One region of the Ferdinandcohnia jepli genome, then DNA from elsewhere that is predicted to be linked to it. Evidence: riboswitches for the same ligand, from Rfam matches in the RefSeq annotation. Region 1 holds a riboswitch; each other region holds the start of a gene.

Region 1 (8,135 bases):
GAATATGTCCTGTGAAGATCGATATTTGTCTCATGTTTCGGAAAATATGTCCCATTCGAACGGATAAATGTCCCATTGTATCAAAAATATGTCCCAAAGATGAAAGCCTTACCTTATAAAATACCTCCACCAAACATTTCCACCCGTACTCAAAATCATCTATACTTAAATTAAAAAGGACAGATTATCCATGCAGAAAAAGCTACGTGATTATGGTATACAAATTGGTAATCTAGAAACAGGGACATTAAATAAAATAACGGATGTACCTGGTGTGAAGGTAGGCCACTCAACAATATCAAGCGGGGATATCCAAACTGGGGTAACTGTGATTCTTCCGCACACAGGAAATCTTTTTAACAATAAAGTTGTTGGAGCTTCATATGCTATGAATGGGTTTGGTAAATCAATTGGAACGTTACAAGTTAATGAGCTTGGCACGATTGAAACACCCATTCTGTTAACAAATACATTGAGTGTTGGGGAATGTGCAACTCATCTAATCGATTATATGCTTGAGCAAAATGAGCATATTGGGAGAACCACTGGTACGGTGAACACTGTTATTGGGGAGTGCAATGATATGTTTTTAAATGATATTCGCACTCAGTCGATTAAAAAGGAGCATGTACTTGATGCGCTACATAATGCAGACGTTAATTTTGAAGAGGGGAGTATTGGTGCAGGTAGGGGAATGAAGTGTTTTGGGTTAAAAGGAGGAATCGGTTCTTCGTCAAGGATACTAAGTTATCCACATGGGACCTATACAATGGGAGTTTTAGTGCTCTCTAACTTTGGAGAACTTGATCAGTTTCGCATGAATGGAATTCAGATGGGGCCACTTTTAAAGCAAAAACTAACTTCAATTAGTCCTGAAGGTGATAAGGGTTCAATTATGATAATCATTGGCACTGATTTGCCTGTTACCTCTCGTCAATTGCAGCGAATCATCAAAAGAGCGGGAGTCGGACTAAGTAGAACCGGTTCGTTTATTGGAAATGGAAGCGGAGATGTTTTCATTGGATTTTCCACTGCTAATCCTATCCCACATGATAAACAAGATACTCTTTTATCTATAAAAGTAATTCATGAAGAGGATATTGATCAAGCTTTTCTTGCAGTTGCTGATGCAACAGAGGAAGCGATATTAAATTCAATGTTGACGGCTAAAACAACGGTTGGTAGAGAGGGAAACGTTCTGTTTTCGTTGGCCGATTTTATTGAGGAAATTAAAATGGAAAGGTAGGGGGAATATACGATGAAAAAACCAATTATAGGTGTTACATCACATGTCGAGTTAGATTATAAGCATAGTCTTTCGAACGATTATGTTCAGGCTGTCATACAGGCGGGAGGAATACCGGTAGTTTTACCGATTGGGTTAGATAATGATGTGGAGCAAATTGTTGAGAAAATTGACGGCCTTGTTGTTACAGGTGGAGGCGACATTGATCCAACATTGTTTGGTGAGGAGCCGCATCCTAAGCTTGGCACAATTTCACCTGGTAGAGATAGCTTTGAGATAGCGATTATTCAGAAAGTGCTTCAAGTTGATAAGCCAATACTTGCGATTTGTCGGGGTATCCAAATTTTAAATATTGCGGTTGGAGGAGATATGTACCAGGATATCTATACACAAATAAATAATCAGTTACTCCAGCATTCTCAAAAAGCAACTCGATATCATCTTGCTCATTTCGTTAAAACTACCGAAAATAGCTTACTAGCTGAAATTGTTGGGGAAGAGCAATTTAAGGTGAATACGTATCATCACCAGGCGGTCAGAAATGTACCTGAGCCTCTTATCGTATCCGGAGTTGCATCTGATGGGGTTATAGAGGCAATCGAAAGTACTGCACATAAATTCGTGGTTGGAGTTCAGTGGCATCCAGAGGCGCTAGCGGTTAATGGGAACGAACCGGCTAAACGTATTTTTACAAGATTAGTAGAAAGCTGTTAAAAAAGGAGATAAGCCCATAGTAGGGTTTATCTCCTTTGGTTTATCTCCAGTATTCCAAATACTCATAGTTATCCGTTGGTACTTTTTTAATTACCTCATCATCCTCATTACGGTAAACCTCATACTCGCGGTAAGTTTCAACTGTATTCCCAGCAATCACTTCTTTATCGACTAACTCCATTTCTAGAGTTGGGATTAGTCCTTCAAGAGCTTCATCTTCTTCAACAGGCGCATTAACTTCCTCGTTTGCAGGCAAATCAGAAACAACTATGGCATTTTTATAATGGATTACATCGTCAGACTCGATTACTCCAATAACAAATATGATAAACAGTAAACCTAATAGAGCAACGAATTTTTCCAAAGTGGTACACTCCTTTACACGAACACTAACTCTCTATAAATCTATATGCAAGTGTTACCGAAATAGGACAACTATTCGTAGAACAAATGTCGTTTAATGATACAGGTCCCTGTATCCCATCTTTTTTAAAATGTGCTTGTGAAAATTGCTGACATCTTATAAGATAGAGAGGATATTTCGAGTTTCGAAGTTTTGTTTTTTAACTAAAAATGGGACAACGGACCTGTCCCCATGTCCCAATGGGGTAACGGGCTGATGTTCCAAAATCAGAAGGTGCTAGCATGAAAAATGAGACTGTATCGATGAAGACCTTGTTGTTGTTTTTTATTCCGTTAGGGTTTTCGGCAAGTCTTGTGACATTATCCCATTTAATTATTAACAGTACTCTAGCCCGGGGGGCTCATTCGGAGGTTATTATTGCGACTTATGCGATTGCAATGAGTCTGCACACAATTACAGAGCGATTAGCGGTTATTCTCCGTCAAACCTGCTCAACCATGGTGCGAGATAGAGAGTCATTCCAAAAAATGAAGCTGTTTTCATATTATACAATTGGTATTATTGTGGCTTTTACAACCGTAATTGCGTTTACACCTATAGGAGATTTTATCTTTTTAAAAATATTTGGAGCAAATAAAGATATTGTTCCTCAAGTAAAAGCTACCTATCAAATTGCTATGTATGTGACGATCTTTTCAGGGCTTCGTTGTTTGTATCATGGAATCATTATTTATAATCGTCAAACAAAATGGCTGACAATTGGGATGCTAATTCGCCTGGCTGTTATGTATGTTGTTTCATTGATGTTTATAAATACAGGAACGATTACTGCAAAAACAGGGGCTTACATTTTCCTAATTGGTATGATGGTTGAATTTGTAATGAGCTTTATAGAAGCAAGATCTCTCGTGAAAAAAATGCCGGAAAAAAGCTCTGAGCAGATTAACTCAAAATCACAAATTTTCCGTTTTTATAGTCCATTGATGCTTTCCTCCATTGTGACTGTACTGATTGGACCTGTGATTAATATCTACTTAGGTAAAACAGATAATATCGAGTTAGCCATTGCTAGTTATACAATTGCATTCAGTATTACCCAGTTAGCAATTAGTTATCTTTCATATACACATCAAATCGTTATTAACTTTTACAAGGGCCATGAATCAATGGTAAAACGATTTACGCTCTTTATTAGCTTCTTACCAGTTGTTGTCCTTTCAATCATCTGTTATACAAGTGCAGGGACCTTCTTCCTTGAAAGGATGATGGGGGTTAGTGGGCGTTTGTTTGATGCAACGTTAGAAGCGTTACAAATCTTTATGATTTTAGCAATTGTGTTCCCATTTGTTGACTATTTAAATGGCTTATTAATGCTTCAACGCCAAACAAAAGTGACCATATTTTCACAGTCTACGAATCTAGTAATTACGTTTATTATTTTGTTCATTGGTGTAAAGGTGTCTGTAAGTTGGAATGGAGTAATTGGTGCATTTGCCCAATCAATCGGATTGCTTGCGGAATTACTAGTGTTAACAGCCATCTTAAACTATTCAAAAATTAGAGGTAAAGTAGGGAAATTGTTGAGGTTGAGCAGGGCACATTGAGTGAAGATTACTTTATATGAGCGGATAAAGCGGATTTTTTACATTCGCTTTTTTTTTATGGAAAATTAATATTGGAAAATCTTATCATAGGTGGTAAAATTAAATAAACTGGTTAGTCGGTTTATAAAAAGGGGGAAGAGTTATGAAGTTTAAAGATTTTACATATGAAAGGCCTTCGATTGAAAATGTAAAAGCGCAAATGAAACAATTAATAAAATCATTTCAAGAAGCTGCCAATGCAGAACAACAAATAAGTACAATTAAAAAAATAAATAAGTTTCGAGAAGAATATGATTCCGCTCAAATGATTGCTCATATTCGGCACACGTTAGATACTACAGACCCTTTTTATGAGAAAGAATACGAGTTTTTTAATACCTTTGGTCCAGAATACGAAAATGTAGAAGCTGATTATTATCGGGCTTTGGTAGAAACGCCTTTTAAAGCAGAATTAGAAAAACGATTTGGTAAGCAACTGTTTCATATTGCGGAATCAAAGGTAAAGACGATTTCCGAAGTTGTGATGGACCTGCTTGCAGAGGAGAACCGCTTAACAAGTAATTATCAGAAATTAATTGCAAATGCTAAGGTTTTATTTGAGGGGGAAGAAAAATCGTTAGCACAGATTGATAAATATATTATCAGCAACTCAAGTCGAACTGTTAGGAAACAGGCCACTGAAGCAAAATATGAATTCTTTTCAAAAAATCAAGAAGAATTCGATAAGCTATTCGATGACCTGGTTAAGGTTAGAACTAGAATTGCAAAGGAACTTGGGTTTAGCAATTTCACTGAATTAGCTTACCTTCGTTGGAATCGCTCTGATTGGGATGCAGAAGCAGCACGGGTATTCCGAGAAAACGTGCTGACTCATATTGTTCCACTTGCATCTAAGATTGTAGAAAACCATGGGAAAAGAATCGGAGTAGAAAACGTAAAGATTTACGATGAAAAGGTACAGTTTCTCGAAGGAAACCCTATACCAAAAGGTGACCCAGAATGGATCATCGAACAAGGAAGGAAATTGTACAGTGAATTATCTTTAGAAACAAAACGCTTTTATGACGAAATGACAGAACGTGAATTATTCGATTTAGTTCACAAACCTGGTAAAGCATACACTGGCTACTGCACCTTCTTATGGAAGCAAAAAGCCCCTTATGTGTTTGCTAATTTCAATGGAACTTCTAACGATATTAGGGTCCTTGTACATGAGGTAGGGCATGCTTTCCAGGCGTATAATGCATTACAAGTTCAAGAGCAGCCTGAATATTTCTTCCCAACCATGGAGGCCTCCGAAATTTTTTCGATGAGCATGGAGTTTTTCGTGTATCCTTGGTTGGATTACTTTTTTAAAGAGGATGCAGAAAAACATAAGTTTGTTCATTTAGCTGACAGTATCGTGAAAATGCCAAGACTATGTGCAGGTGATGAGTTTCAACATGAAGTCTATGCGAACCCTGACTTAACACCAGAGGAAAGACGACAATTGTGGTCTGAAATAGAGAAAAAATATTTGCCTTATCGAGATCATGATGGGATACCTTACTTGGTTGAAGGAGGCATTTGGCAAGAAGTCATCCATATCTACGAAGTACCATTTTATCTATTAGATTATGTGCTCGCACAGGTTTGTGCTCTTGAATTTTGGCGTATGTCAAATGAGAATTTTGAAAAAGCATGGGAAACATATGTCAGGCTTTGTAAAATAGGAGGAAGTAAATCCTTCCTAGAACTTCTTAAGGAAGGGAACTTACAATCACCTTTTGAAGAAAAAACATTCGTGGCACTCGAAAAATTTGTAGGTTCACAATTGGAAAAGATGGAGCAATCATTATAGAAATGGGACATGTGAAGTCCCATTGGAGATGGAAGTTTAGTAACTATTAAGAGTTACAAACCCAAAATCTATGTTATACTTGAATTGTTTAAAAATTTAATCAAAGTAAGGGGAGCTTGCACCTGCAGGCTGAGAGTAAGCGAAATGTAGCTTAGACCCGTGAACCTGATTTGGATAATGCCAACGTAGGGAGTTTATTTAGTATGTGTATACATGCGGCATATCCTTATGGGTATGCCGTTTTTTATTTTCCCAACTTCGCAAACATCCAACTATCAAAAAGGAGAGATGAACTTGTTTGAACAAATCGTAGAAAATGTTAGAAAGAAAACGCCACTTGTACATACGATTACGAACTATGTGACCGTGAATGATGTCGCTAATATAGTGTTAGCCTGTGGGGGTTCACCGATTATGGCTGATGACAGTAAGGAAGTGGAGGAGATTACAAGTATTTGTAGTAGCCTCGTAATCAATATAGGAACGCTTAATGAAAGAACAGTAGAATCTATGATTCTTGCTGGTAAAAAAGCGAACGAATTAGGTCATCCAGTCATTTTAGATCCAGTAGGGGCAGGAGCATCAACACTTCGAACACAAACAGTTTACAAGCTGCTTGAAGAGGTGAAATACTCTGTAATTCGCGGGAATATGTCTGAGATTAAGACTGTCTATGCCGGTAGCGGAAATACAAAGGGAGTCGATGCTGCAGCTGAAGATGTAGTGACAGAAGAAAATCTGGCAGAAGCAATTCAATTTGCAAAAGCAGCTAGTGCACAAACGAAAGCAGTAGTAGCAATAACCGGTGCGATTGATATTGTTGCGAATGAAGAAAATGCATATGTAATCAGAAATGGGCACCCGATGATGGCTAAAATCACAGGTTCTGGATGTATGCTTACGGCTGTTGTAGGAGCATACTGTGGAGCGAATCCTAATGAAATCCTTCCGAGTACCGCAGCTGCAGTTAGTGCGCTGGGACTTTGTGGTGAACTCGCCTTTGATAGAGTCTCAGCAACTGAGGGTGGGACTTCTTCATTCCGAATGTTCCTCATCGATTATATGAGCAAGCTAGATCAAACATTATTACAAGGCGGGATGAAAATTGAAGGTAGATAAAAAAGATATGCTTTTATATGCAGTAACAGACCGAGCGTGGACAGGAAACCAAACACTAATTGAACAAGTAGAGGAAGCTCTTAAAGGTGGCGTAACATTTGTTCAGTTACGTGAAAAAGCGCTAGATTATGATTCGTTTTTACAGGAAGCTTTAGAGATTAAGAAGCTAACAGATACATATAAAGTGCCTTTTGTGATTAACGACAATGTTGAAATAGCGCTTGCGAGTGGAGCAGATGGAGTACATGTTGGGCAAGAAGATTTACCTGTGGCAACTGTGAGAAGCATGATTGGACTTGATAAAATCCTCGGAGTTTCTACTCAAACTGTAGAGCAAGCCATCGAAGCCGAACAATCTGGTGCCGATTATCTTGGTGTCGGCTCTGTTTTTCCAACAGGAACGAAGCACGACGCTACTCCAATGACGTTCAAGATGGTTCAAGATATCTGTCAAGCTGTGTCAATTCCGGTTGTTGCAATTGGTGGAATTAACGAAACCAATATCCATGAATTAAACGGATCTGGTGTTGATGGAGTTGCAGTAGTTTCAGCGATTTTTGCAAAGCCTGATATAGCAAGGTCATGTAAGGTGTTGCGTGACCTGTCTACAAAAATGACTCAAGAAAAGGAGAGGCTGCCAAAATGAAAAAAGTTTTAACAATTGCAGGCTCTGATTGTAGTGGAGGAGCGGGGATTCAAGCAGATATTAAGACCATTACGGCACATAATATGTATGCCATGAGCGCAATAACTGCGCTTACTGCTCAAAATACAACAGGAGTATTTGGGGTAGTAGACTGTACTCCCGATTTTGTCGGGCAACAGCTGGACTGCATTATGACTGATATATATCCTGATAGTGTGAAAATAGGGATGGTTTCTTCCCCTGGAATTATTTTGAAAATTGTTGAAAAGCTTGAGGAGTACAAAGCTAAAAACATCGTGGTTGACCCAGTTATGATTTCCACAAGTGGCAGCCGGTTACTCAGTGAAACAGCGATGGATGCGCTCATTACTAAGCTAATACCACTAGCAACCATTATTACACCAAATATCCATGAAGCAGAAGCACTCTGTGGTATTCAAATTCGCACGAAGGAAGACATGCAGGAAGCAGCAGTAAAAATATCTCAAGGCTACCAAGGCAATATTTTAATAAAAGGTGGCCACCTTGAAGATACAGCGGATGATCTTTTATATAGCAGTGGAGAATTCATTTGGTTTCCAGGAAACAGAGTAGACAATCCT
Region 2 (8,135 bases), on a different contig from region 1:
GTTCCAACTACTACTACTGATGACATTTCAATGCACCTCCAGGGTATTTATGTATCAATATTTCAATCAATTCACATATCAAACAAGATAATTCTACCAACTTACGTTTACATAGTCAACAAAACACGAACATTAAAATATAAAGTTTATCTATTTGTTCGGTTTAAGTTAGTGAGATTATATAAAAAAAAGAGTAGCTGTGCTACTCGTCATTTTACCCAATTCTGTAGTTATCTATGTTACCTGTTACGCACCCGGTGGCATTCCTGTATCATCAAACCTTCGTTCAAGATTTACGAATTTATTATATTCTTTAACAAATGCAAGCGAAACTGTTCCTACAGGACCGTTACGCTGTTTTGCAATTATGATTTCGATGATGTTTTTATTCTCAGATTCCTTATCATAGTAATCATCACGATACAAGAATGCTACAATATCAGCATCCTGCTCGATACTTCCCGATTCACGAATATCAGACATCATTGGACGTTTATCTTGACGTTGCTCTACTCCACGAGAAAGCTGAGAAAGTGCAATTACTGGAACTTTTAATTCACGGGCTAATGCCTTTAATGAACGAGAGATTTCCGAAACCTCTTGTTGGCGGTTCTCGCCACTTCTACCGTCACCTTGAATTAACTGTAGGTAATCAATTAGAATCATTCCTAATCCAACTTCTTGTTTAAGTCTACGGCATTTAGAACGAATTTCACCTATCCGAACCCCAGGTGTATCATCGATATATATACCAGAATTAGATAAGCTTCCCATCGCCATTGTTAGCTTGCTCCAGTCCTCTGGTGTTAATGAACCTGTACGTAGGTTTTGTGCATTAATATTCCCTTCCGCACACAGCATCCTCATTACAAGCTGTTCTGCACCCATCTCTAGACTAAAAATCGCAACATTTTCATCTGTCTTGGTTGCTACGTTCTGTGCGATATTAAGTGCAAATGCAGTCTTACCAACAGATGGACGAGCACCAACAATGATTAAATCATTTCGCTGGAATCCTGCAGTCATACGGTCAAGCTCTGCGAACCCTGTTGGTATACCGGTTATATCACCAACACGGTTATGAAGAGTTTCTATATTATCATACGTTTGTACAAGAACATCCTTAATATTTTGGAATGCGCCAGCGTTTTTACGGTTGGCGACCTCCATAATATTTTTTTCTGCCTCACTTAAGAGAGCTTCTACTTCATCTTCCCGTGAATAACCATCCGTCGCAATCGTTGTTGCAGTACGAATAAGACGGCGCAGAATGGACTTCTCTTCGATGATTTTTGCATAATACTCTATGTTTGCAGCAGTTGGGACAGAATTTGCTAAATCACTTAAATAAGAAACTCCGCCAACTTCCTCCAGAATTTTTGCATCAGCTAACTCAGAAGTAACTGTTACAAGGTCAACCGGTTCACCTTTATCATTAAGCGTAAGCATTGCGTTAAAAATCTTTTGATGTGCTACTCGATAAAAGTCTTCTGGAATTAGTAGCTCTGAAGCTAGAGTTAATGAGCTAGGTTCAAGAAAAATTGCTCCCAAAACAGCCTGCTCTGCTTCAATATTTTGCGGAGGAATACGGTCAGCAAAAATATCACTCATATATTCTCCACTCCCTTTTTAATCAGTAAAGTTATTCTATCTATTAATCTATTATATCTATCTTCACATAATTTCCAATATAAAAACACTAAGAACATATACGACCGGAATGTAACTCATTTTAGTTGTATTTTTCAATTATTAAATGTAAGTAAAAGCAAAAAATGTGATCTTGTACTAATACAAAACCACATTCTCATTCTACCTTTTTCATATATTTTTTCAATGGAAATTACTGTTCTTTAACCTGAACCTTAACTGTAGCAATAACCTCTGGGTGTAATTTGACCGGTACATTTGTAAAACCGAGCGCACGAATACCATCTGGAAGATCAAATTTGCGCTTATCTATTTTAATCCCGTGTTTTTTTGAAAGTTCATCTGCAATTTGCTTGCTTGTTACTGATCCAAATAAACGTCCACCCTCGCCAGATTTAGCAGATAACTCAACCGTTAAACTCTCAAGCCTTTCTTTTAATTTCTTAGATTGCTCAAGTTCTTCTGCTGCCTCTTTTGATTCCTTATTCTTCTTCGCCTCTAGAGATTTCATGTTTGCAGGCGTTGCTTCAATCGCTAAGTTTTGCTTGAGTAAGAAGTTATGAGCGTATCCGTCTGATACATTTTTCACTTCTCCTTTTTTACCTTTTCCTTTTACATCCTTTAAAAAAATTACTTTCATTATTTCCTACCTCCTAAATACTCGTCAATAACCTCTACTAACTTTTGTTCTGCTTCATCAATCGTAGTATTTTCTAGCTGGGTTGCAGCGTTGGTCAGGTGACCTCCACCGCCTAAGCCTTCCATGATTATCTGGACATTGACATCTCCTAAAGACCTTGCACTTATCCCAATTTGTAAATCATGACGCATAGAGATAACAAAGGAAGCAATTACGTCATTCATAGTTAATAACGCATCCGCTGCTTGAGCAATCATTACTTGGTCAAATGTCTCTGCTTGAGTGCCCTTTGCAATTGCAATTCCATCTTTATATATATAAGCTGTCTCAATAATCTTAGCCCGCTTTTTAAAGTGCTCCATGTTTTCCTTTAAGAATTTCTGAACTAGTACTGTATCTGCACCCTGTGCTCGTAAATAGGAAGCAGCATCAAATGTTCTTGAACCAGTTCGTAATGTAAAGCTCTTTGTATCTACGATTATTCCCGCTAATAGAGCTGTTGCCTCTAACATATCAATTTTCTTTCTCTTCGGTTGATACTCAAGTAATTCTGTGACTAACTCTGCAGTTGAAGATGCATATGGTTCCATATACACCAATAGCGGTGACTGAATAAATTCTTCTCCCCTACGGTGATGGTCAATAACAACTACTTTATCAATCTTCGATAAAAGCTTTTCTTCAATTACCATTGATGGTTTATGAGTATCCACCACAACTAGTAAAGTGTCGTTAGAGGCGATTTCAAGAGCTTGTTCTGGTGTAATAAAAAACGACCATAGCTCTGAATTTTCCTTTACTTCTTCTAAAAGTCGACCTACACCCGAATCAATTTCATTTAAATTTAATACAATATAACCGTCTTTATGATTCATCTGAGCAACCTTCAATATTCCCATTGCTGCTCCTATAGCGTCCATATCAGGGTATTTATGGCCCATTATAATGACTTTATCACTTTCTGTTACAATTTCCTTTAGAGCATGAGAAATAACACGAGCACGGACTCTAGTACGCTTTTCCATTGGATTGGTTTTTCCGCCGTAAAATTTAACCTTTCCGTTCGGAAGTTTAATAGCTACTTGGTCTCCTCCTCTACCCAATGCTAGATCTAAGCTTGATTGTGCCGCTACACCCAACTCCGGTAGCGTTGGTACCCCTACACCAATACCTATACTTAACGTAAGAGGAACGCTGTCCTTTGCGGTATTTTCACGCACATCATCTAAAATGGTAAATTTGGTTTTTTCTAATTGAGTTAATATATCTTCGTTCAACACAGCAATGAATCGTTCAGAAGATGTTCTTTTTAAAAACACACCATTTTCATTTGCCCAATTATTAAGTATTGAAGTCACTTGGCTATTTAATGCACTTTTTCGTTGGTCATCCATACCTTGTGTAACTTCGTCATAATTGTCTAAATAAATTACACCTAACACCGTACGCTCTGCTTCATAGAGCTGTTCAATCTCAATTTGCTCAGTTACATCGAAAAAGTACATAAGGCGCTCTTCGCGTTTGATAATCACCTTAAACTTTTGTTCGTGTAATGATATGGTTTCACTTTCAACCTCTTGTTTAATTAATGGCACAATAGCTTCACCTACATCGTATAAAGAACGGCCCACTAATGTATCAGCATCAAGACATGATGACAAATAAGGATTGGCCCACTCAATCTCATATTCATCGTTATAGAGCAGTATACCAATAGGCATTTCCATTAACGCCTCTTCCCCAACTTTCTTCAAACGATAAGAAAGTGTTGAAATATATTGCTCCATCTCCTTATTTAATAATAAATCTGCTTTGTACATATAAAAAACGACTAATCCAAGGAGCAGAAAACATGCTAACCCAATCACCCATTGAAAATAAAAAAGAAATGCAATTAGTAATGCTGTAATAATAAGTAACGCATAAATAGGGTAGCGAAATAATTTCCTTCTGTAAAAGTCTGGCATCTAATTTTCAGCTCCTAAAGCTTTGTTTTACTTCTTTTGGTTCACTCTATCTCGCAACTGGAATCCTAAATCAATTATACCTAAGATTCGAATAATATAAAGAAGAAATGGTGTAAGAATGGTTATAACAATTGGGATTGCCTTGGAAATTTTCTTTTGATGACAATAAAAATAGATAAATGACAACCCTTGTATCACCATGAATAACTGCAAGATAAAAAAGAAGTTAAGAAATGCAGTATAAGCAAAAGAACCTTTTTCTAATTCCATAAAACTTACTAATAAAATAAGTAGATAATACCATATGATGCTTTTAGGAAACGAAATATCCCTAAAAGGAGGAAATGGATTCATTTGTACCCGAAGTCTTTTTAGAATTGGATGAATGGCCAAAACTGTAATAAAACCCGAAATCATTGCTAGAAAAACAAATAAACTTGGAATTAAGTACTGCATCATTTCAAGTGATTCTTCTAATTGGAAAATGATATCTGTGTTAGCATCTGTACCTGTTGCCTGGACGATCTCCTCTGCCATTTCAAAGGATTCTCTTGAACCCTCAGTTAACATTTCAATTACATCAATTTGAAATACTCCAATTATAGCTATGTACATAATAAAGATTGAAGCAAGATAGGATAAAGTTGCACCTAGAAATAGCTCAATACCGTTTCTCTCTCTCCTAATTAACTCGCCTATTACAATACCAGCAACCCCAAACATCAGTGTGTGTGCAATCCCTAAAATTGACCCAAGTAATCCTGATAATAAAAACCCTATTACTAAAAATAATACACTCTGTTTAACTCCGTGTCTTACGGTAATAAGGATAAATGGGATAGGTAGTAGAAATGCAATCAAGGAGCCTAGTATGGGTACATATAAAGAAACAAGTAAGAGTACACAATACACGGCAATCAGCATTGAACCCTCTGTTAATATCTTCGTGTTTTTCACCTTTTCACCTCTAATAACTAAGAACAATATTTGCATGAAAATACTTCTTAAAATCTCCTTCTATTGTAAAGACTTAGCGGTAAGTGTTCAACTTTTGCGATTATGAGATTATCAAGAAAATGATATTTTCCCTTTACTTTTCCCTATTTTCTATTATGATAGTAGTAAATAAGTAAACGTAACCACTAGGGGAGCACAATGCTGAGAGTGAACGATTTTTCGTTCTGACCCTTTGAACCTGTTAGTTAATTCTAGCGTAGGGATGTGGAATTATTGAGAACTACTACCTTTTTTAAAGTTGTTCTCCTATGCGGTGCGTTTTGTTTATTACACACACCATATAGGAGGTTTTTTTATGAGAAATAGTAGATTACAAGCAATGATTGAGGCGGCAATTTTTGCGGCATTAGCTTTATTATTGGACCTAATTCCATCTATAGATTTTGGTCCTTCCATCTCTATATCATTCGCCATGATACCAGTGTTTATTGTCGCACTTAGATGGGGTTTTAAAATTGGAGTTCTTTCAGGCTTCTTATGGGGACTTTTACAAATTGTGTTTGATCCATGGATTATTCACCCTGTTCAGGGTGCTATCGATTATTTCTTAGCATTTTCATTTATTGGATTTGCTGGTCTATTTAAAAATAGTGTACAAAAAAACTTAAAAGATGGTAATAAAGGCAAGTCACTTGTCCTCATTATCTTTGCTATCTTAATTGGAAGTATTGCACGTTATTTCTGGCATTTTGTATCAGGGTTTATTTTCTTTGCCGAACAATTAAAAGGCTTTGAAGCAGTTTGGTTCTCATTAACTGCGAATGGAATAACTATGATTGGTGCTTTTGTATTTTGTTCAATCATTATGTCATTGTTAATATTATCTTCACCGAGATTCTTTGTTTTAAAGCAAACCGTTTAATACAAGGCCCCTACTTTGCTTTAGGGGCTTTTTTTACCTTCATTTATAGAAGCCTCAAGCTATTGCACTATAGATAAAAAACAAAGACCAAAGCGCAAGCGCCTTGGTCAGCCCCGACAGGCGCTGAAGCTGGACTTGGATAACTTTTTTCAAGTTATCAACATCATAAAATTTTATAATTTCCTAAACAACAAAAAAGCGATAGCTGTTATAGCCATCGCTTACTTATCTACTATTCACCTGCAACATATGGTAATAATGCCATTTGGCGAGCACGCTTAATAGCAACAGTTAATTTACGTTGGTATTTTGCGCTAGTACCAGTTACACGACGAGGTAAAATTTTACCACGCTCTGAAACGAATTTTTTAAGTAAATCTACATCTTTATAATCGATGCGTGAAATACCGTTTGCAGTGAAATAACACACCTTACGACGTTTTGCACGTCCACCTTTACGTCCACCAGCCATTTATATTCTCCTCCTTCCTCTTACTTTTTATCCGAATCAAATTTACAAGTTAGAACGGCAGATCATCATCTGAAATGTCAATTGGTTGTCCATCATTAGCAAATGGATCTTCGTCTACTCTTGTAAAGCCTTGATTGTTATTATTACGTTGTGGGTTCTGATTTTGTCCGTATGGAGAATAACCGCCTTGACCTTGATTGCCACCCTGGCTTCCGCCTTGGTTTCCACCATAGCCGCCACCAAAGTTTCCTCCACCACTGCGTTGTTGGTCATTTGCAGTTCTAGGTTCAAGGAATTGAACACTTTCTGCAACTACCTCAGTAACATATACACGTTTACCATCCTGGCCTTCATAACTTCTTGTTTGAAGACGACCATCAACACCAGCTAAGCTGCCTTTTTTAAGGAAGTTAGCGACATTTTCTGCTGGTCGGCGCCAAATCACACAATTTATGAAGTCAGCTTCACGTTCGCCTTGTTGATTCGTGAATGTTCGATTCACCGCTAGTGTGAAGGTTGCAACAGCTACTCCACTTGGGGTATATCGTAATTCAGGATCCTTCGTAAGTCTCCCTACGAGAACTACGCGATTCATCATCAGAACCACTCCTTTACAGGATATTCAAAACAGAGCATACGCTCTTTAAAAGTTAAAATTATTCTTCTTCTTTAACAATGATATGACGGATAATGTCTTCGTTGATCTTAGCTAAACGATCGAATTCGTTAACAGCTTCAGCGTTTGACATTACGTTAAGAATCATGTAGTAACCATCGCGGAAATCATTGATTTCATAAGCTAAACGACGCTTACCCCATTCTTTTACGTTTGTAATCTCCGCACCATTGTCAGTTAAAACGCCATTAAAACGCTCAACTAAAGCTTTTTTCGCTTCATCATCAATGTTTGGACGGATGATATACATAACTTCGTATTTTCTCATCACGTTCACCTCCTTTTGGTCTAACGGCCCTTATCAATAAGGGCAAGGAGCAATATTTTTCAATTACTCACAGAAAAAAATTATAGCATAACCACTTCTTATTAGCAAGTTGAATCTCATATTCTCTCTTTAGGGTACTGTTTCTTAAATATAGTTATGATATGATAAACTCTTCCATAAAATATGCATCTTAGGGGGATATCCATGAAAAAAACTATGGTTATGGCTTTTCTTGTCATACTTATTTCTTCAACTTTAATAGCATGTGCTAATTCAGATGAAGCAAAGGGTGATGAAAAAACCAATATAAAAAGCATTAAGCAAAGTGATATGAAAGAATATGTAGTTATAGCAAAGACTGGTCCAAACCCAGAAGACTATGTTTTTGAACCTGCTGAAATTAAAGTAGGAGTTGGAGAACAAGTTAAAATCACTCTCGAAAGTGAAGACGAACTACAACATGCCTTATGGCTACCTAGTACTGATAAACCTGAAATAATGAATGGTGAGTCATTTATCTTTACCGGCAAACAATCTGGTGAAGTATTAGGAAAGTGTTCAGAGCTATGTGGAACTGGACATG
Region 3 (8,135 bases), on a different contig from region 1:
CCGCTTTCTGGATCTCCGACATATTTAATTCCACTTACTACAAATCCCCTCATTTTGTGTTCCTCCTTAAAATTTTTTATAGCAAACAATCTGGTAGATTGTTGTACCCAATTTGAAACCACGCAAAAAGGACATACCACACGAAACAGCGATATGCCCTAAAAAAGCATAAAAGCACACGTCACGTATTAAAAGTGACCTGTACTTTTGGTTAAAAGTGTATAAATGTAGTAGGAAAATGTTTATCTACTATAATTAAACAAAGGAAAGGTCACGAAACTATTTAACTTTGTGATTGGTAAAATCAATACATTTTTCATTTCGATACCCTCCCTTTCCATTTACTAGTAATTTTAATACTTAGTTAGATTACCACCGTGGACATATTTTTGTCAATTACTACTTTTTTGATAATTACCTATTTTTCGATTACCCCAAATATCTGTGGTATAGAGTTTTCGCTTCTGCAATGTCCTTTGTCCCGTGAACCAGCACTCGGCCATCCTTAAAAATGACGAGCCTGTTTTTACCGATTGTAAAAGACAGTAAAAATGGGTTTTGCTCTACAATTCCTCCATGTGTCTTTAAAAGTGTAGCTAATTCATCTAAATTACGTTCAATTCTTTCTGATGGTCTTATTTGTACTGAATCTCTTCCACATAACACGGCTGATTTGGTTTGATTTTCAAATGATAAGTATGGATAGGTTCTATCCGTACCACATGAGAGACAACTATCCTTTTTTACTTTGTCTACCTTAATTGCTGTATACTGATTTTTCCAAAGATCAAAGGAAACTAATTTTCCACGAAGTGACCCGATATCTTCAACTAAGATTTTTAATGCTTCTGTTACTTGGTAGGCAACCACCATTTGTACCGCAGGACTAATAATTCCTGCCGTATCGCAGGTTAATCCTCCAATCGGCACTGTCTCAAGCAAACAATTGAGACAAGGAGTTTGGCCAGGTAAAATGGTATAACTTATCCCGTAACTTCCGACACATGCTCCGTAAATCCAAGGGATATTGTATTTTTGAGATGCATCATTTACGAGCATTCTCGTATCAAAGTTATCAGTTGCATCTATGATGATATCGACTTTCTGGATGAGTTCTTGAATCTCTTCAACGCCTACATCCATTACATAAGCATTAATATCAACCTCTGAATTCACTAGTTGTAAACGCTCTTTGGCTGCAATTGCCTTTGGCAAACGATTCCTAGCATCCGATTCCGCATAAAGCTGTTGTCGCTGTAGATTACTCCACTCTACATAGTCTCTATCTACAATCGTAAGCTTACCTATGCCGGCACGCACAAGTGCCTCGGCGCTTCCTGTTCCAAGAGCACCTGCACCTACTACCAAGGCATGCTTATTTCTTATCTTTGTCTGACCCTCAACCCCAATTGGAGCAAATATTTCATGTCGAGAATATCGTTCACTCAACCGTTCTCATTCCTTCCATTGTCTAGTATTCATATTATTGAATACTACATGTCTGAGGTCTATGGTATCATATTGGCTTCCTATTTTTGTAGTTGTTTGGTTCTATAGTGGCTATTTTATAGTCGATTTCAACTTTACTGGCCAATTCTCATGTGTATACGCCATTTCCCAAAAGGCGTATTCATATTGACTACTAATTATAAAATGCTCTTTCATTCTAGCACGGTCATTTTCTGTTACTCTCTCTGCTAATTCGTCAATCAATTTAATTTGTTCCTCAACTAGCGTTTTGAACCAAGCTCCACCGTATGCCGAAATCCATTCCTGATAAATTGGTTGAGATGGTTGGCAATCTTTTAGCTGTTCTCCAATTTCGTAATACAGCCAATAGCATGGTAATAGTGCTGCAACTATATCACCTAAATGCCCTGTATAAGCTGCCCTATATAGGTGGGAGGTGTAGGCATATGCTGTTGGGGCTGGGTTAAACTCTGTAATTTCTTGTTGATTGATCTTCAGCTGTCTCGAGAAGTTTTCATGTAGTGATAATTCTGCTTCATAGGTTCCTTGAGCATGAACAGCAAAGAGATTAGTTGTATGTAAGTCTTCAGCTTTTGCTGCACCTAATGATTGTATTTTTGCAAAATGTGAAAGGTAATATGAATCTTGTAAGACATAATAGCGGAAAGACTCTAAAGACAAAGTTCCATCCCCGATACCTTTAACAAAGGGATGGTTAAAGCTCGCTTTCCAAATTGAATCTGCTGCTAAACGAATTTCTTGTGAAAATTTCATTATGTTTCTCCTCCTACTGTATTTATTTATTAAGATTCAACAATTCCACTTGTAAAAAATCAATTAAAAAACCACCTCCTCTACACAACGTAAAGAAGGTGGCTAATTTTAGAATACAACTCAAAGAAACTAAAGGTATGTATTGGCCTGCCCACTTCCCTACGCTGGTATAATCCAGATCAGGTTCTAAGAGTCTTAAGGTCATGTACGAACAATCCTCAATCTCAGCCTTTTGCTTTTATGCTTAAAGGCACCCCTAGTGGTAAACTACTATTCACTTTTCATAGTTATCCTAACATTTTTATAATCCTTCTTCAAATCTTTTATGCAATAGCTTTTTCTTTCTTATTATGCCTAAAGTCCAAACAAATCCAGGTACAAAAATGGAAATAACAGAAGCTACTAGTACCCACTGATTCTCCATAATCATAATTGCGCGATGATGATCAAAGACAAGCCAATAACTATAGGCACATAATATAATGCCTACAGGAATAATAACAGGTCGATAATCTTTTAGATTAAATAGACGTTGAAACGATATGGATGCACAGAGTAGTGTCATTAGAATTTGTGTAATCGAAGAAAGAGCGAAAAATGCAATCATAATCATTTCATATCTATGAATAAACAACCCTATTTCTGCACTTCTAGCCATTTGCATACAAGAGATTATATAATTGCCTGTTACTTCTGCAGATAGTACGCCCGCTTCTAGAATCGGCCACATTAACACAAAAGCCCCGCCATATCCAATCCCTGCAACGCCTGATTTACCCCATGTTTTTGGATTCTTTACATTAGGTAAAATGAGTGCAGCCATCATTGTTGCCATAGCCCAGTCCGTATTGTTATGACGGCTTGCCCAAAGTGTTTCTCCTACACCTGAACGAAATACAGGTAACAATTCGCGGATATCAAAGTTCGATAATGACCCCAGAAGCAGTAAAATATTTAGTGCAAGTATCGATAAAATGCCTATGACTGCCATCCTTCCGATAACCTCTAACCCAAACATAATTCCATAGACACCTATTAAAAATGGAACAATGATAAATAGTAAGATCGGTGCATCAGGTAAAAAATAATCTTTTAAATGATAAACAAACGTTGTCATAACCGCACCAAAAGCACCAATAAAGAATACAAAAAGCAGCAGACTTATAACTTTACTAAACCATTTTCCTCCCAGTACAGCACTTTGTTCTATTAAATCTGATTGAGGTAATCTCCTAATAATAAGTACAGTAAGAAGCATAAAAAGAGCACCCTGAAAAGTAGATAGTGCAGTTGCTATCCACATATCACTACCAATCTCACGGGCCATCGATCCTTGTGTTAAACCAATGGCTTTGGCATAGACCAAATTTATGATAATCGCCATAAACATACCATTTGTAATTTGTACTCTCATTCCTTATCACCTGTTACCCCTCGTTTTGTGGGCCTATATAATAGGGCAGAATCATTTAATTCAGCAATTACTTGAATTTCTACTTTCGCTTGAGTAAATTTTTCTTCCCAGTTATCCTTTATCTCTTTCCATTCACTTGGATACTTATTATTAAAAACCTTTCCTAGTTCAAGAAAATCAGATTGATAATCTTCTTGTGCTAGCTTTACAACTTTTGTTAATTCATTTTTCAATGTCTCTTCAAGTTCTGTTTCAAGTTTCTTAATGCTTTTTCCATCAGCCAAGCTAAAAGGACAGCCCGCTTCAACAACACTAGCGAAGGTGTGCATTTTCACAAGAAATGATGGTGTTTGATTACGATAAGAAGGTGTAACATCAAAGGTCTGCTTTCTAAGCTCCACACTTATTCTTTTTGGAGGATTATTTGGACATGATAACGCAACAATACCTGATTCTAAACTTTCTACGAACGGGAGTAGCCCTCTTACTTCATCCGGTTTGATAATGCCAACTAACTTATCCTTTTTGAATACTCCAGCACCTGCCAGCTCTACTTGCTTATACGCACCAGCCTGGCCTGGTTTTTTATTAGACACTCCTCTTTCTGTTAAGCGTACCCTTGCTAAAACTGGTTCAGAGCTTTCACTTAAGTAGGCAGACTGTAGATCAATCATTTGCGTCCTAGGTGCTTGGGCAGATATATCAGTAAATCTAAATAATTTATCCAATGCCTCTCCTGGTATAACTTCAAGGCCGGTAATTGTGGAAACGACTTCACTAGCATTGTTAGGAGTTACGAGGACCCAGGTTCTCATCCTTAGCTCTGGATTGCGCGTGAAAAAGTCAATAATATCTGCAATCCCCTTTTCCCTGGCGACATCTTCATTGATTACAACGGCATAGTTATGGGCCCAAAACACTCTCCTTGTTGCAAAAGTAGCCAGATTTCGAATTGCCTCAAAAATAGTTTCCCCTTCTGCACTGGCAGACCAAATTGGGTCTCCAGTTTGACCTGACGGAGCACCAGTTTGCCCTCTTGCATCTGCTGGACGGGCGACCTGAGCAGTAATTTTTATATGTCCATCTTTCTCTGCTTTATCTATTCCTACTGCCATGACTAGAGCAAGGTCATTAATCTCTCGCTTTCCTACACAGCCAGTAAGAAAACTAAAACATAATAGAACAAGTGCTACTTTTTTTACCATACACACCACCAATCCATTTATATAATCATGAGTCTACACTATTCTTTTTTCGTACCACCGTCTTTCGGAGGTTTTGGAATTTGCTGTTTCCCTTCACGCATTTCTTTCCCCTCTGCTAGTTCTGGTTGCCTTTCCATTTTCCACCAAGGGAAACGAATTAAAGCATCCTTTTGGTCTGTTGGTGCTAATGGTGCTGCTGGCGCTAGATATGGCTCACCAAATGAACGTAAAGAAAGTGCATGAATTACCAATAAAGTAAACATTGCTGTAAATCCTAATAACCCCAGCGTTCCTGAAGCGAATAATAATGGGAATCGTACCAGCCTAACAGAAATAGATGCTGCATAATTGGGAATGGCAAAAGAAGATATGCCTGTAATTGCAACAATAATTACCATGAAAGGGGAAACCAACCCTGCCTGAACTGCAGCCTGACCAATTACTAGTGAACCGACAATACTGACAGCCTGTCCGACTGGCTTGGGCATTCGTAATCCCGCTTCTCTCATCAATTCAAAAGCAAGTTCCATAATTACTGCCTCTATTAAAATAGGAAAAGGAACAACCTCTCTACCAGAAGCAATTGTGAGTGCCAAAGGAGTAGGGATCATTTCTTGATGAAAACTCACCAACATGACATAAATAGATGGAAGTACTAAACTGAACACGAACGCGGCATACCTAACTATTCTAAAAAAAGAACCAGATATAAATTTAGAATAATAATCGTCACTTGCCTGTAAAAATTGCCAGAAATACGTGGGAACTATTAGTACAAAGGGTGTATTATCAACAAAGATGGCTACTCTTCCTTCTAAAATAGCTGCTGCTACTTTATCAGGTCTTTCTGTACTTTGAATTGTTGTAAAGGGGGAATAAGGAGCATCTTCAATTAGTTCTTCAATATATCCACTCTCAATTACTCCATCGATTTTTATCTTTTCAAGACGACTTTTTACTTCCCTAACTAATCCCTCTTTCACAGTCCCCTCAAGATAAGCAATATTAATGTCCGTTCTTGTTTTTTGCCAACCTTCAGGGCTTCAAGCTTTAAATACGGATCTTTTATCCTTCTTCTAACCAACGCAGTATTCGTTCGAATATTCTCAGTAAAACCATCCCTTGGACCTCTGACCACTTGCTCGGTTTGTGGTTCACTTATTGATCGTTCGTTCCATCCTCTTGTTGAAATAAGTAATGCTTCATTAGACTGATCTATTAGGAAAACAGAATCTCCACTTAAGATGCCATTAACTGCTTCTTCTACTTTGGTTATCAATTTAACAGTTTGGATATAAATAAAATGTTTTTTTACCTTCTCCGCAAGTTCTTGTCCAATGTCCGGCTTATCCGATGTAGAAAGTAATTCATTTGCCTGAAACATAAAAATCTTGATAATCTCATTGATGTCTTTTGAGTTAACAAGTCCATCAGTATACACACTAATAGCTTTTAGATTTTTTTCGTCCTGGAAGACAAAGTCACGAAATATAACGTCATCTGTCAATGTAAAGATAGACTGGAGGAGAGATTTATTTTCTTCAATACTAGGTTTTAATTCCTGTTTCAAACTTTCCTCTATTGCTTTACTCATTGTTGTCAAGCCTTTCTAGAAGTACATTTTACGTGATTTACTCTATATCTTTTAAAATAAACATATGTTGTGATCTACATAACTGCTTGTGAAATTCCTTTCCTTTCTCTATTCATTTAATCACTTATAGAAGGAATTTTATTATGTATAGGAATACCATTATCTCCTGTTATATCCATTTATGTAGGCTATTATTCGAAGGGTTAACTGAATGTATCTTTATTTATATGAAGGCAATAATGGATTACTAATGAAGGCAGAATAGGGTGAGGAAAAGATGGATTTATATCATTCATGGCTTTATATACATGTACTCAATACAACCTGGTTTGTGTGGGCAGTGGTAATTATCGTATTTGGTTTTAATCTAATAGCTCCGATTATTATTTGGTTCGTGATGAACGGCAGACGAATTAACATACCTTTTATGAGAAAAAAAGAAAAAGCTAGACAATAATTCCGTCTAGCTTTAGATACTATTCAACAAACACTGCTGTACCATATGCAATTATTTCAGAAGCATTTTGCATGACTGCTGAAGTCTCTAGTCTCATTGCAATTACTGCATTAGCACCTTTTGCTTGAGCATCTTCCACCATGCGTCCAATTGCTTTTTGTCTAGCTTCATTCATCATTTCTGTATAATCAGTGATTTCACCACCAACTATTGTTTTTAAACCAGCCATTATGTCTCTTCCGATATGCTTTGATTGAACTGTACTTCCTCTTACAAAACCCTTTAATTCCTTTATTTCTTTTCCTGGCACGTAATCAGTAGTCACGATAATCATTTTCTTCATCCTCCTTCTTTTCTTTTTTTCTTTCTCGAATCAATAACCAAAACAATAGGAGTATTGTAACCATATAAATCGCGTAAAAAGTTAATGCAACCTCTATATTGATGAACAGGAAGATTATTCCTACGATTTGGCCTATTATTGCAACACTTAACACAAAGTATTTCGCCACATTCTTCATTATTTCCTACCTACTTTAAACAGCAAATATTTTTTTCTTGCAAAAAGAACATAAAATACGGTTGGCCAGGGTGCCTGTATTAAACCCAATATCCCCCAAAACCAGTGATTATGTCCACGCTTCCTGGCATCTAAAAATAACCATAAACTCTGAATCATCAAGATGACTACGACTAGAATAATTACGATGATATTGTCTGTTGTTTTCATGCATTACTCACCCGTTTTCTATATTGAAGGTACACATAGATGGGCAGGCTAATCGTTGCAATCCCTTGAACAATAAAAAATGCAATCGGAATTCTGAATAAAGCCGTAACAAGCCCAGTTAACACCAATAATGCGATCAATATAAAAGCTGTTAGTTCCTGCCTGAATTTTTTCTTTTGCTTCGCTTGTTCGGCGATGACCATTTGCTCAAAGACTTGTAAATCAGGAGTGAAAACCGAATAATTGTTGTCGACTTTTGTGAAAGCCTCATTGATCTCCTGTATTGTTTCAACATCTTCTTCAGGTTGTTGATCTTTTTTTAGTAGCAGTAGTTTGTTTTTCTTCATTTGGTCTCAACTCCTTTCTCACAGTTTGTATTCCATTATGTATCCTAGATTTAACAGTACCTAGAGCAATATGTAACATATCAGCAATTTCTTCATACGAATACCCATAATAGTGTTTTAACACAATTGGTATCCGAATTTCAT
Region 4 (8,135 bases), on a different contig from region 1:
GGGACGATCTTCCGCTAATATTCTCAAACCTTGTAATGAAAAATGTGAAGAACCAGGACCACCATGTAAAACAATAACTGGTGTATTCTTGGCGCCTATATCATGTATCTGATACCAGACCTTCCCTCCTGTTACTTCAACAAAACCTTCCTTCATAGACATACGTGACCCTCCTCAATACTTCAACCTCCCTTTATTATCTTGCAAAACTTCTGAAATTGGAAGATACCTTGAAATAAATAATGTTCATATATGTAAGGTAATACTAACTAAATAGCTTAGAAAAATGAAATGGAGGATGAAAGAAATAATGGATCAAGCATGGCTTTCTCTTTTACCATTTCTGATTGTAATCGCAATGTCTATTTGGTTAAAAGATATATTCCCCGGGCTTGTGTTAGGACTTCTTGTGGGCTCCATTCTTGTTACAGCAAGTTTATTAGATGGAACTCAGAAAGCTGTAGAATATGTTGTTACAACACTGTCAGATGAAACAAATATAAAAATCATTAGTTTCCTATATGTTTTTGGTGGTTTAGTTGGAATGATGAACATAGCCGGAGGTATTAAAGGATTTACCGAATGGATTGGAACTAAAATAAAAAGTGAACGTGGTTTACTAGGACTTATTTGGTTTACTCTCCCTTTTACATTTATGATGCCAATGTTTCGGATCATGATGATTGGACCGATTATTAATTCTCTTATAAAGAAAATGAATCTCTCAAAGCAAAAAGTTGGGATGACATTAGATATTTCAACTGAATCTGTTATCGTTCTATTGCCAGTTGCAACGGCATTTGTAGGCTTTATGGTTTCATTAGTTGAAGGTGGGATCCGTGGACTTGATCTGGGAATGTCTCCTTATCAGGTATTTTTGCTTAGTATATTGTTTAACTTTTACGCGATTGTCATGCTGATTATAGGGATTATTCAAACATTTTTGCCCTCGAAAAAACCCAATAATCCCCATATGAGAATAGACCTAGAGGAAAAAGAGCATGAATACCACCGAGCAGGAATTAAACGTGAATTATCAATGGTGAAAGCTCAGCCTTGGCATTTGATTATTCCTGTCTTCTTATTGCTGGGATTATCTTTATATCTTCTATGGCAGAATGGGACGTCACTAGGAGCACAAACTGTTTTTGAAGCTTTTTCAATGGCAGATGCTATATTTGTCATGTTATTGGCCGTTTTTATTACGCTAATTATAACGTTTATTTTTTACATGATGCGGAAGCAACCGCTAAACGAGGTCTTGTATCACTTTTATGATGGTGGAAATCAAATGATGCAGGCGATTAGCCTTTTAGTACTCATTTGGTCTTTAACATTGGCGGCCGAGGAATTAGGTTTTTCTGAGTTTATCAGTTCAACCTTAGGCTCTTTTTTACCAGCTTTTTTAACGCCTGCAACAATCTTTTTAATAGGTTCAATTGTTGGTTATTTTATTGGATCCTCTTGGGGGACATGGGGATTATTTATGCCACTTGGTATAGCTTTAGCTTTATCGACTGGAGCATCGATCCCATTAACAGTTGGTGCTGTATTCGCAAGTGGTGCATTCGGAGCGATAACCTCACCTTTAGGTGATACAACAATCACTACTGCAGCAATACTAGACCTGGATTTAGTTGATTATGCCCGCTATAAATTGAAACTATCAGCTATTGGCGGAGGGATTGCAATAATTTTATATGTAATAAGTGCACTGTTTCTTGTATAGGATTGGTCAAAAGTCCATAAGCTATCTCTATTTAGGAGGTGAATATACATATGTCAAATGAAAAACAGAACGATAGAAATTTTGCGGAAAATCTTAAGAATACTGCAGGCTCAGCATTTGAAACAGTTCATAATGCATTAGAAACTACTGAAGATGCTGCAATGAGTGCTGTTGATGCAACAAAGAATGCAGTAAACAATGTAAGGGAAAGAATGGATAACGATAATGAATAAAAAACGCCTCTTGGCGTTTTTTTATGGTCTTTTTTCGAATATACTTTTAAAGTTATTTCGGTAAAATACTAATAATATTCCATGTGCGATTATGATAACAACTGCTAAAAGTAATAAAGATTGATCCTCAAACAAATGAAGCAAGAAGATGTTTACTACCAGTGGAGCTAGAATGGCCAGTGCTAACGGGACATATCGATTACTTAGTAAGAGTAGCCCACAAAACACCTCTAACGATTTTTCTGCTACTAACAAATAGGAAAAATCAAATAAAGACATCGCTTCTGGACTTGTCGCAATGAACGGGTCTAAACCAAAGATTACAAAAAATCCATTTACGCCTGCAACTAAAAATAACACACCTAAGAATACTCTAGGTACATGCAATGCTACCTTTTTCAAACGAACACCCCCTTATATAAGTATACAAGGGAACGCGAATTAATTTGCTATTTTTGTAAAAGTTGCTGCGTTTCTTTTATAAAATCAGTGAAATATCCGTCTACACCGTATTTTATGATTCTTTTTTGTTCAGCTATTTGTGTTTGTTTATTCGTGAAATAAACATGTACTTTCTTACCAGCCTTATGTAATTCTTCAACAACATCTTTCGTAACATCTGAAGATTCAATACCAATAATAGGGTACGGAGTTGACATTGCCTGCTTTAGATCGAACTCTCCTTTTCGATATAAAAGGGTAAGCGGAATAGTAGGAGCTAAAGCCCATAATTTCTCAAGACTCTCCTTAGAAAACGACTGAAGAACAACCCTCTTCGTTTTTAAAACGTCATACTTACGTAAGAGTTTCACTAAGGGCTCTTCCATCACAAGTTGATTATTTACCTTCCTTGTTTCAATATAAAAGTTTTCATTTTTTGCAAAGGTTTTTAGAATTTCTTTTAAACTAGGTATTTCTTCACTTACAGTTTTATTATGAAAAGTACCGATTGTTTTAAAAGACTTTATTTCATTGAGGGTGTAATCAGATACTTTCCCCTTCCCATCTGTCGTTCGATCGAGTGTTGCGTCATGCATTGCAATAAGCTCGTGATCTTTTGTCATACGTAAATCAATCTCTAAATAATCAACACCATCTTTTGAAGCAAGTTTATAGGCTGTTAGTGTGTGCTCGTTAAACCTATTATTCGCGCCTCTGTGGGCTATTATTATTGGTTCCTCATCATCTGGTTTAGCGAGAACTATAGATGTAAGTGACAAACAAAACATAAGTAGTAATAGAGTAGTTCGTTTGATCATATGCAACCTTTCCTATATCAAAGTTATCTTTCCTATTCTTTGTATCTGACAGATATCTATGCTTGGGAGAAAACAATAAACAGCCTTTTCTCCTGTTGTTCAAAGAGATTAGGCTGTTTTCATGTGATGATAATTGCATATTGGTTGCATGTGTTATTAAATTGGAGTGATTTCTACATCTAAAACTCCAACACTTGGTTGTGCACCTAGTGCCTCAAAGGCCATTCTATGAAGATTAATTTTGTTTAACGGGAAGTTCTTCACCGTATCAACAACCGTGACAATAACTTCATGAGAAGGAACAAAAGAAAGATTTCTTACTTTTAAACGTTGACCGCATTTGAACGGACTTCCTTCAGCAACTGCAACTGTCATATTATTATCATATTTCCAACCAATTTCACATTTGGTTGGTACTCCACCCCAAGTCCAAGATGCCTTACCAATGATTGAATCAGTGTCCCTTGGCTGATACCAATATCCTGTTGGATATGGGACGTAATTATAGGATTGCTGCGGATAAGTAGGATAATAGGTAGTTCTTCCATCAATATATCCGTGACAATAAGGACAGTAGTGACCAGACATTTGATTACTCATTCCTCTTCTTCTCCCCCAAAAGCCGTATTTTACTAATTACTTCGTCTAATTAAATTATGTTATAGACACAGTTCTGGTTACAGTTGAGGAGGAAATAAGAAAAAGCTATTTAACTTTATTCAGCAGAAGTCCCCTACTTCTATAAGTGGGGGATGAATGCAAAAGGAGTATACAATTCAGTCAGTGTTAAAACTCCGACTGAATAAAGTTATAGTCTCCGGCGGATGCCTCGATTTTTAAAAGGAAGTCTTTCGAGCAAGCTCGAAAAAAATCGGGTGCAAATACACCAACGCGAATTTAATTTACTTTTGTCCTTTAAAATTCAACCAACTTAAAAATTCTTCTCCTGAAACATTTTAATCGCTGAGCTCTTCATAACGATATTTAAAATTACAAATCCAAAAATTGCCCCAGCAATTGAGCTAAAGATAAACGATGGTACGAATCCAAACAGTGCGGCTTCCTTGCCCATGATGAGTGTAGCTAATGGATAGCACGCAATAGCCCCTAGTATGCCAGTACCTATTATCTCACCTGTTAAAGCCATTGATAGTTTCTTAGTCTTTGAAAATAGATATGCTGCTAAAAAGGCACCAATCATACTACCTGGAAATGCAAATAATGACCCGGTTCCTAACATATTTCGTAATAGTGATACTGAAAAAGCCTGTAATACTGCATACCCAGGACCAAGGATAACAGCAGATAATACATTAATAAAATGCTGCATAGGAAATACCTTTGTAAAACCAATTGGTATTGAGAACAAATGACTTGTAATCGTTCCAACTGCTACTAGCATTGCTGTAACAGTCATTTTTAACGTTTTATTCATTAGAAATCCTCCTTTTAGTCCATTACTAAGCCGCCATCAACGACTAGATTTTGTCCTGTTACTCCCTTTCCCCATGGAGAGGCAAAGAAGAGTACTGCATTTGCTACATCGGAAGGTGTTGTCACCTGTTGCAATGGTGTCGACGATTTGATTAATTGAAAAACTTCCTCTGATGTTGCTGAACTTGCATCTGTTGTTTTGAGTAGCCCACCCGAGACCATATTAACTGTAATCCCATACGCTCCTAATTCTTTTGCCATGCTACGAGTAAACCCTAATAATGCGGCCTTGCTTGTATTGTAATCATGGTAGGCTACTACAGGGTTTTGAAATAGATTTGTTCCAATTGTGATGATACGACCAAACTTTTCTTCTCTCATATCAGGTAAAGCGGCTTGAGTAGTATGTAATGCACCCCTTACAGCACCCTCAAGCTGTGCTTGATAATCCTCCCATGAGATATCATCAGCGTTTTTCTTAGATATTGGATCAAATTTAAACTGAACTAATGCATTATTAATAACAGTTGTTACGGGTTTATCAAAGTATCGCTTAGCTTCACCAAACATTTGTTGGACTTGTTCTCGATTTCGAATATCTGCTTGAATGGCAATAGCGTTTTCTCCTATTTCTTCCTTCAAAGATAGTGCTTTGTCTTCACTTTGAAAATAATTTATTACTACCTTTGCTCCCTCTTGTGCAAAACCCCGTACAATTTCCCTTCCTAAACCACGTGCTCCTCCTGTTACCAGGACAACCTGATTATGTAGATTCATAGTCAAAACCCCCTAAACTAGTGTAAAGAACAACGCAAAAAAGCCAGGTCCATGTAAAATAGACCTGGCTTAAGTAGCGAGATAAAATTGCTAACTCTAACTCTACTTTCCTACGCCGGTATTACCCGGATCAGGTCCAAAGGGTTAAAAAACAACTGTTTTTCTCTCAGCCCAACCGGGCACCCCTAGTAGTTTGCGAATATTCTTTTTTTAAGTATAACGTGGTTACACAAAGATGTAAAGTAATAATTTGGTAAGGTGCGGTAAGTAAAACTGAGTAATAGTAAAGTTAGTAGTCACTTTACCCCTTTAGTTGCACAAAGAGACAAGCTATGTAAAAATAGATTAAAAGATTACTCTATTCGATCTTTTGAGAAATTTCTGTCGTTATAGGCGGAAATTCGTGTTTTTATTAAATTTATCTAGGGGGAACACTTCATGTTTAAAACAACTTTCTTAGAAGAATTAAAGGAACTTGCTAGTATCCAAGGAACACCTGGTCAAGAAATGAATGTAGTTAGAGCTTTAGTAGAGATGTTCAAGCCTTTTGCCGATAAGGTAGAAGTTGACCATATGGGTAATTTATATGCCTACCTTGAAGGAAATCAGCCTGGTCCAAAATTAATGATTTCCGCTCACTCTGACGAAATAGGCTGTGTTGTTCGAGATATTGACGACCGAGGATTCATTCGAGTTGAACGTACAGGTGGAGTTCTTGAGACACTTCTTATCGGACGTAAAGTAAATGTAAATGGGCACTTTGGCGTAATTGGTGTGAAGGCTGGACATTTACAAACTCCCGAGGAACGTAAAAAAGCACCTAGTATTTATGAATTATATGTCGATGTTGGTGCATCTTCAAAAGCTGAAGTTCTTGAAATGGGAATTGAAATCGGCGACCCAATTACATACATAAGTGAAATTGAGCAATTTACGAATAAAGATTTAATTTGCGGAAAAGCCATTGATAACCGTAGCTGTTGTGTCCTATTAGTGGAGCTATTTAAAACGTTACAAAGCCGTGACTTTAGCGGAACATTAGTTGGTGTTGTGGCTGTTCAAGAAGAAGTTGGATTACGTGGGGCAAAAGTGGCAACCTACAAACTAAATCCAGATTATGCAATCGTCCTTGATACGATACCTTGTGCAGATACTCCAGACAGTCTTGGTAGTGGTTATCCGGTTGGTATCGGTAAAGGACCTGTTATTCCTGCTTTAGCTGGAGGTTCTGTACGTGGTAACATTATGTCACCACAAATGAAAAAACTAATAACGTCTCATGCGAAGAAGCTAGAGATTCCTTATCAACTTGCCGTAATGACAGGAGCAACAACTGATGTAGCAGCTGTTCACATTGAGCGTGAAGGAATTCGTGCTGGGGCCATTACCGTAGCTCGCCGTTATTCCCACTCACCTGTTGAAATGGCAGATCTTAATGATTATGAACAAACGCTAACATTACTCAACTCACTAGTAAAAGACCTCGGAAACTGGGGAGAAATGAGCTTTATATAGTAATATACGGCCTGGCCATGCAGATATATTTTAGTGCAGAGGTTCAGGCCAAAAAAATGCTTATACCAACCTATCATTTCACATACTACTATAGAAATAGAAGCAAAGTTAGGAGCTAACCTAGTGGACAAAGATCGTGAGGAACAAACACAAGAAAATAGTAATGATGAGATGGACTGGGATGCTTTTTTTAAAAGTGACGATGATGAAGAATGGGAAAAAGAAAAAGCAAAAAAGAAAAAACGTAGAAGTCTTATTGTTAAATTAGTTAGTTTGTTACTTGTAGTTTCTATGACCGTTACAGGGTTACAGGTTTGGTTCAATGTATTCAACCTCCCTGCAATCCGCTTTGTTGAGGTTTCAAATCGACTATCAAATCAACATGAGGTAAAAGAATACAGGAAAGCAGTTGTAACGATTGAGTGGGCCGGTGTTAAAGGAACTGGTTTTACAGTGGATTCAAGTGGACTAATAGTAACAAATGAACATGTTGTTAACCATACAAACACTGTAACTGTTCAATATCGATCTGGTGATTCATACACTGGCAAAGTTATTGCAAAGGATGCAAACCTCGATATAGCCATTGTCGATATTGAAGCTACTAACCTCCCTACTCTTGAACTTGATAATGCTGATAAGGATTGGAGTAATGAAAAAATCATGTTTATAGGTAATCCTCTGTCTTTTACTCAAATTGCAAATGAGGGTGAAATAAAAGGAAATGTTGTCTTACGTGATTGGGAAGTTCCTGTTATGATGATTGAAGCACCGATTTATCGCGGAAATAGTGGTAGTCCAGTGATTAACAAGGACGGAAAGGTAATTGGTGTAATTTTTGCGACACTTCCTAATCCGACTATTGAAACGGAAGAAATTGTAGGTCTTGCTGTACCTTCCAGCCACATTCTAAAATTACTCGAAGAAGTTGAATTTAAAACGGAGTAAAAATGCTTTTTAATTTTATCATCTTCGAAAAGAAGTTTGCGTCCCTGCCTTCCTTGGTAAAGGGATTACTTTTTGTTTCTAAACAATGTAAAAATGCCTCGTCGCATATTCTTGACGGTCCAAATCTTTGGTAACAAAAATCATGTTGCATGCAGCAGTTATCAACGGCATTCGTTGGTGGACCACTTCCCCCACATCCTGGTCCGCACCAACGGTATCCAGGCATACAAAAACCAACTC

The links. Region 1 has a riboswitch for thiamine pyrophosphate ahead of thiM (hydroxyethylthiazole kinase). Riboswitches for the same ligand answer to the same signal wherever they lie in the genome.
Positions count from the first base shown of each region.
Region 2: linked by a shared signal. The riboswitch ahead of thiT (energy-coupled thiamine transporter ThiT) and the one ahead of thiM (hydroxyethylthiazole kinase) in region 1 are both predicted to bind thiamine pyrophosphate.
Region 3: linked by a shared signal. The riboswitch ahead of tenA (thiaminase II) and the one ahead of thiM (hydroxyethylthiazole kinase) in region 1 are both predicted to bind thiamine pyrophosphate.
Region 4: linked by a shared signal. The riboswitch ahead of AB3M96_RS18350 (3-oxoacyl-ACP reductase) and the one ahead of thiM (hydroxyethylthiazole kinase) in region 1 are both predicted to bind thiamine pyrophosphate.

Region 1 is NZ_JBFOKR010000003.1:137,064-145,198, forward strand. Features, by position in the region: gene AB3M96_RS04210 (DmpA family aminopeptidase) at 191-1,246, shown strand; gene AB3M96_RS04215 (gamma-glutamyl-gamma-aminobutyrate hydrolase family protein) at 1,259-1,960, shown strand; gene AB3M96_RS04220 (hypothetical protein) at 2,001-2,324, opposite strand; gene AB3M96_RS04225 (multi antimicrobial extrusion protein MatE) at 2,606-3,928, shown strand; gene AB3M96_RS04230 (M3 family oligoendopeptidase) at 4,071-5,768, shown strand; TPP riboswitch at 5,867-5,978, shown strand; gene thiM (hydroxyethylthiazole kinase) at 6,057-6,887, shown strand; gene thiE (thiamine phosphate synthase) at 6,874-7,533, shown strand; gene thiD (bifunctional hydroxymethylpyrimidine kinase/phosphomethylpyrimidine kinase) at 7,530-8,135, shown strand, end outside.
Region 2 is NZ_JBFOKR010000035.1:139-8,273, reverse strand. Features, by position in the region: gene AB3M96_RS23070 (adenylosuccinate synthase) at 1-26, opposite strand, end outside; gene dnaB (replicative DNA helicase) at 247-1,611, opposite strand; gene rplI (50S ribosomal protein L9) at 1,844-2,290, opposite strand; gene AB3M96_RS23055 (DHH family phosphoesterase) at 2,290-4,257, opposite strand; gene AB3M96_RS23050 (YybS family protein) at 4,285-5,250, opposite strand; TPP riboswitch at 5,392-5,494, shown strand; gene thiT (energy-coupled thiamine transporter ThiT) at 5,570-6,136, shown strand; gene rpsR (30S ribosomal protein S18) at 6,369-6,608, opposite strand; gene ssb (single-stranded DNA-binding protein) at 6,658-7,206, opposite strand; gene rpsF (30S ribosomal protein S6) at 7,265-7,552, opposite strand; gene AB3M96_RS23025 (cupredoxin domain-containing protein) at 7,757-8,135, shown strand, end outside.
Region 3 is NZ_JBFOKR010000005.1:209,006-217,140, reverse strand. Features, by position in the region: gene AB3M96_RS07235 (thiazole biosynthesis adenylyltransferase ThiF) at 430-1,449, opposite strand; gene tenA (thiaminase II) at 1,561-2,244, opposite strand; TPP riboswitch at 2,384-2,512, opposite strand; gene AB3M96_RS07225 (GerAB/ArcD/ProY family transporter) at 2,546-3,658, opposite strand; gene AB3M96_RS07220 (Ger(x)C family spore germination protein) at 3,655-4,863, opposite strand; partial or broken gene AB3M96_RS07215 (spore germination protein) at 4,902-6,457, opposite strand; gene AB3M96_RS07210 (hypothetical protein) at 6,735-6,914, shown strand; gene AB3M96_RS07205 (YbjQ family protein) at 6,934-7,248, opposite strand; gene AB3M96_RS07200 (hypothetical protein) at 7,229-7,435, opposite strand; gene AB3M96_RS07195 (sigmaY antisigma factor component) at 7,435-7,644, opposite strand; gene AB3M96_RS07190 (YxlC family protein) at 7,641-7,991, opposite strand; gene sigY (RNA polymerase sigma factor SigY) at 7,945-8,135, opposite strand, start outside.
Region 4 is NZ_JBFOKR010000018.1:17,504-25,638, forward strand. Features, by position in the region: gene AB3M96_RS18315 (proline iminopeptidase-family hydrolase) at 1-162, opposite strand, end outside; gene AB3M96_RS18320 (Na+/H+ antiporter NhaC family protein) at 311-1,729, shown strand; gene AB3M96_RS18325 (hypothetical protein) at 1,780-1,962, shown strand; gene AB3M96_RS18330 (DoxX family membrane protein) at 1,984-2,364, opposite strand; gene AB3M96_RS18335 (glycerophosphodiester phosphodiesterase) at 2,412-3,221, opposite strand; gene AB3M96_RS18340 (RlpA-like double-psi beta-barrel domain-containing protein) at 3,378-3,821, opposite strand; gene thiW (energy coupling factor transporter S component ThiW) at 4,153-4,656, opposite strand; gene AB3M96_RS18350 (3-oxoacyl-ACP reductase) at 4,671-5,432, opposite strand; TPP riboswitch at 5,523-5,629, opposite strand; gene AB3M96_RS18355 (M42 family metallopeptidase) at 5,871-6,947, shown strand; gene AB3M96_RS18360 (S1C family serine protease) at 7,071-7,895, shown strand; gene AB3M96_RS18365 (Parvovirus coat protein VP1-like protein) at 7,882-8,121, opposite strand; gene AB3M96_RS18370 (hypothetical protein) at 8,045-8,135, shown strand, end outside.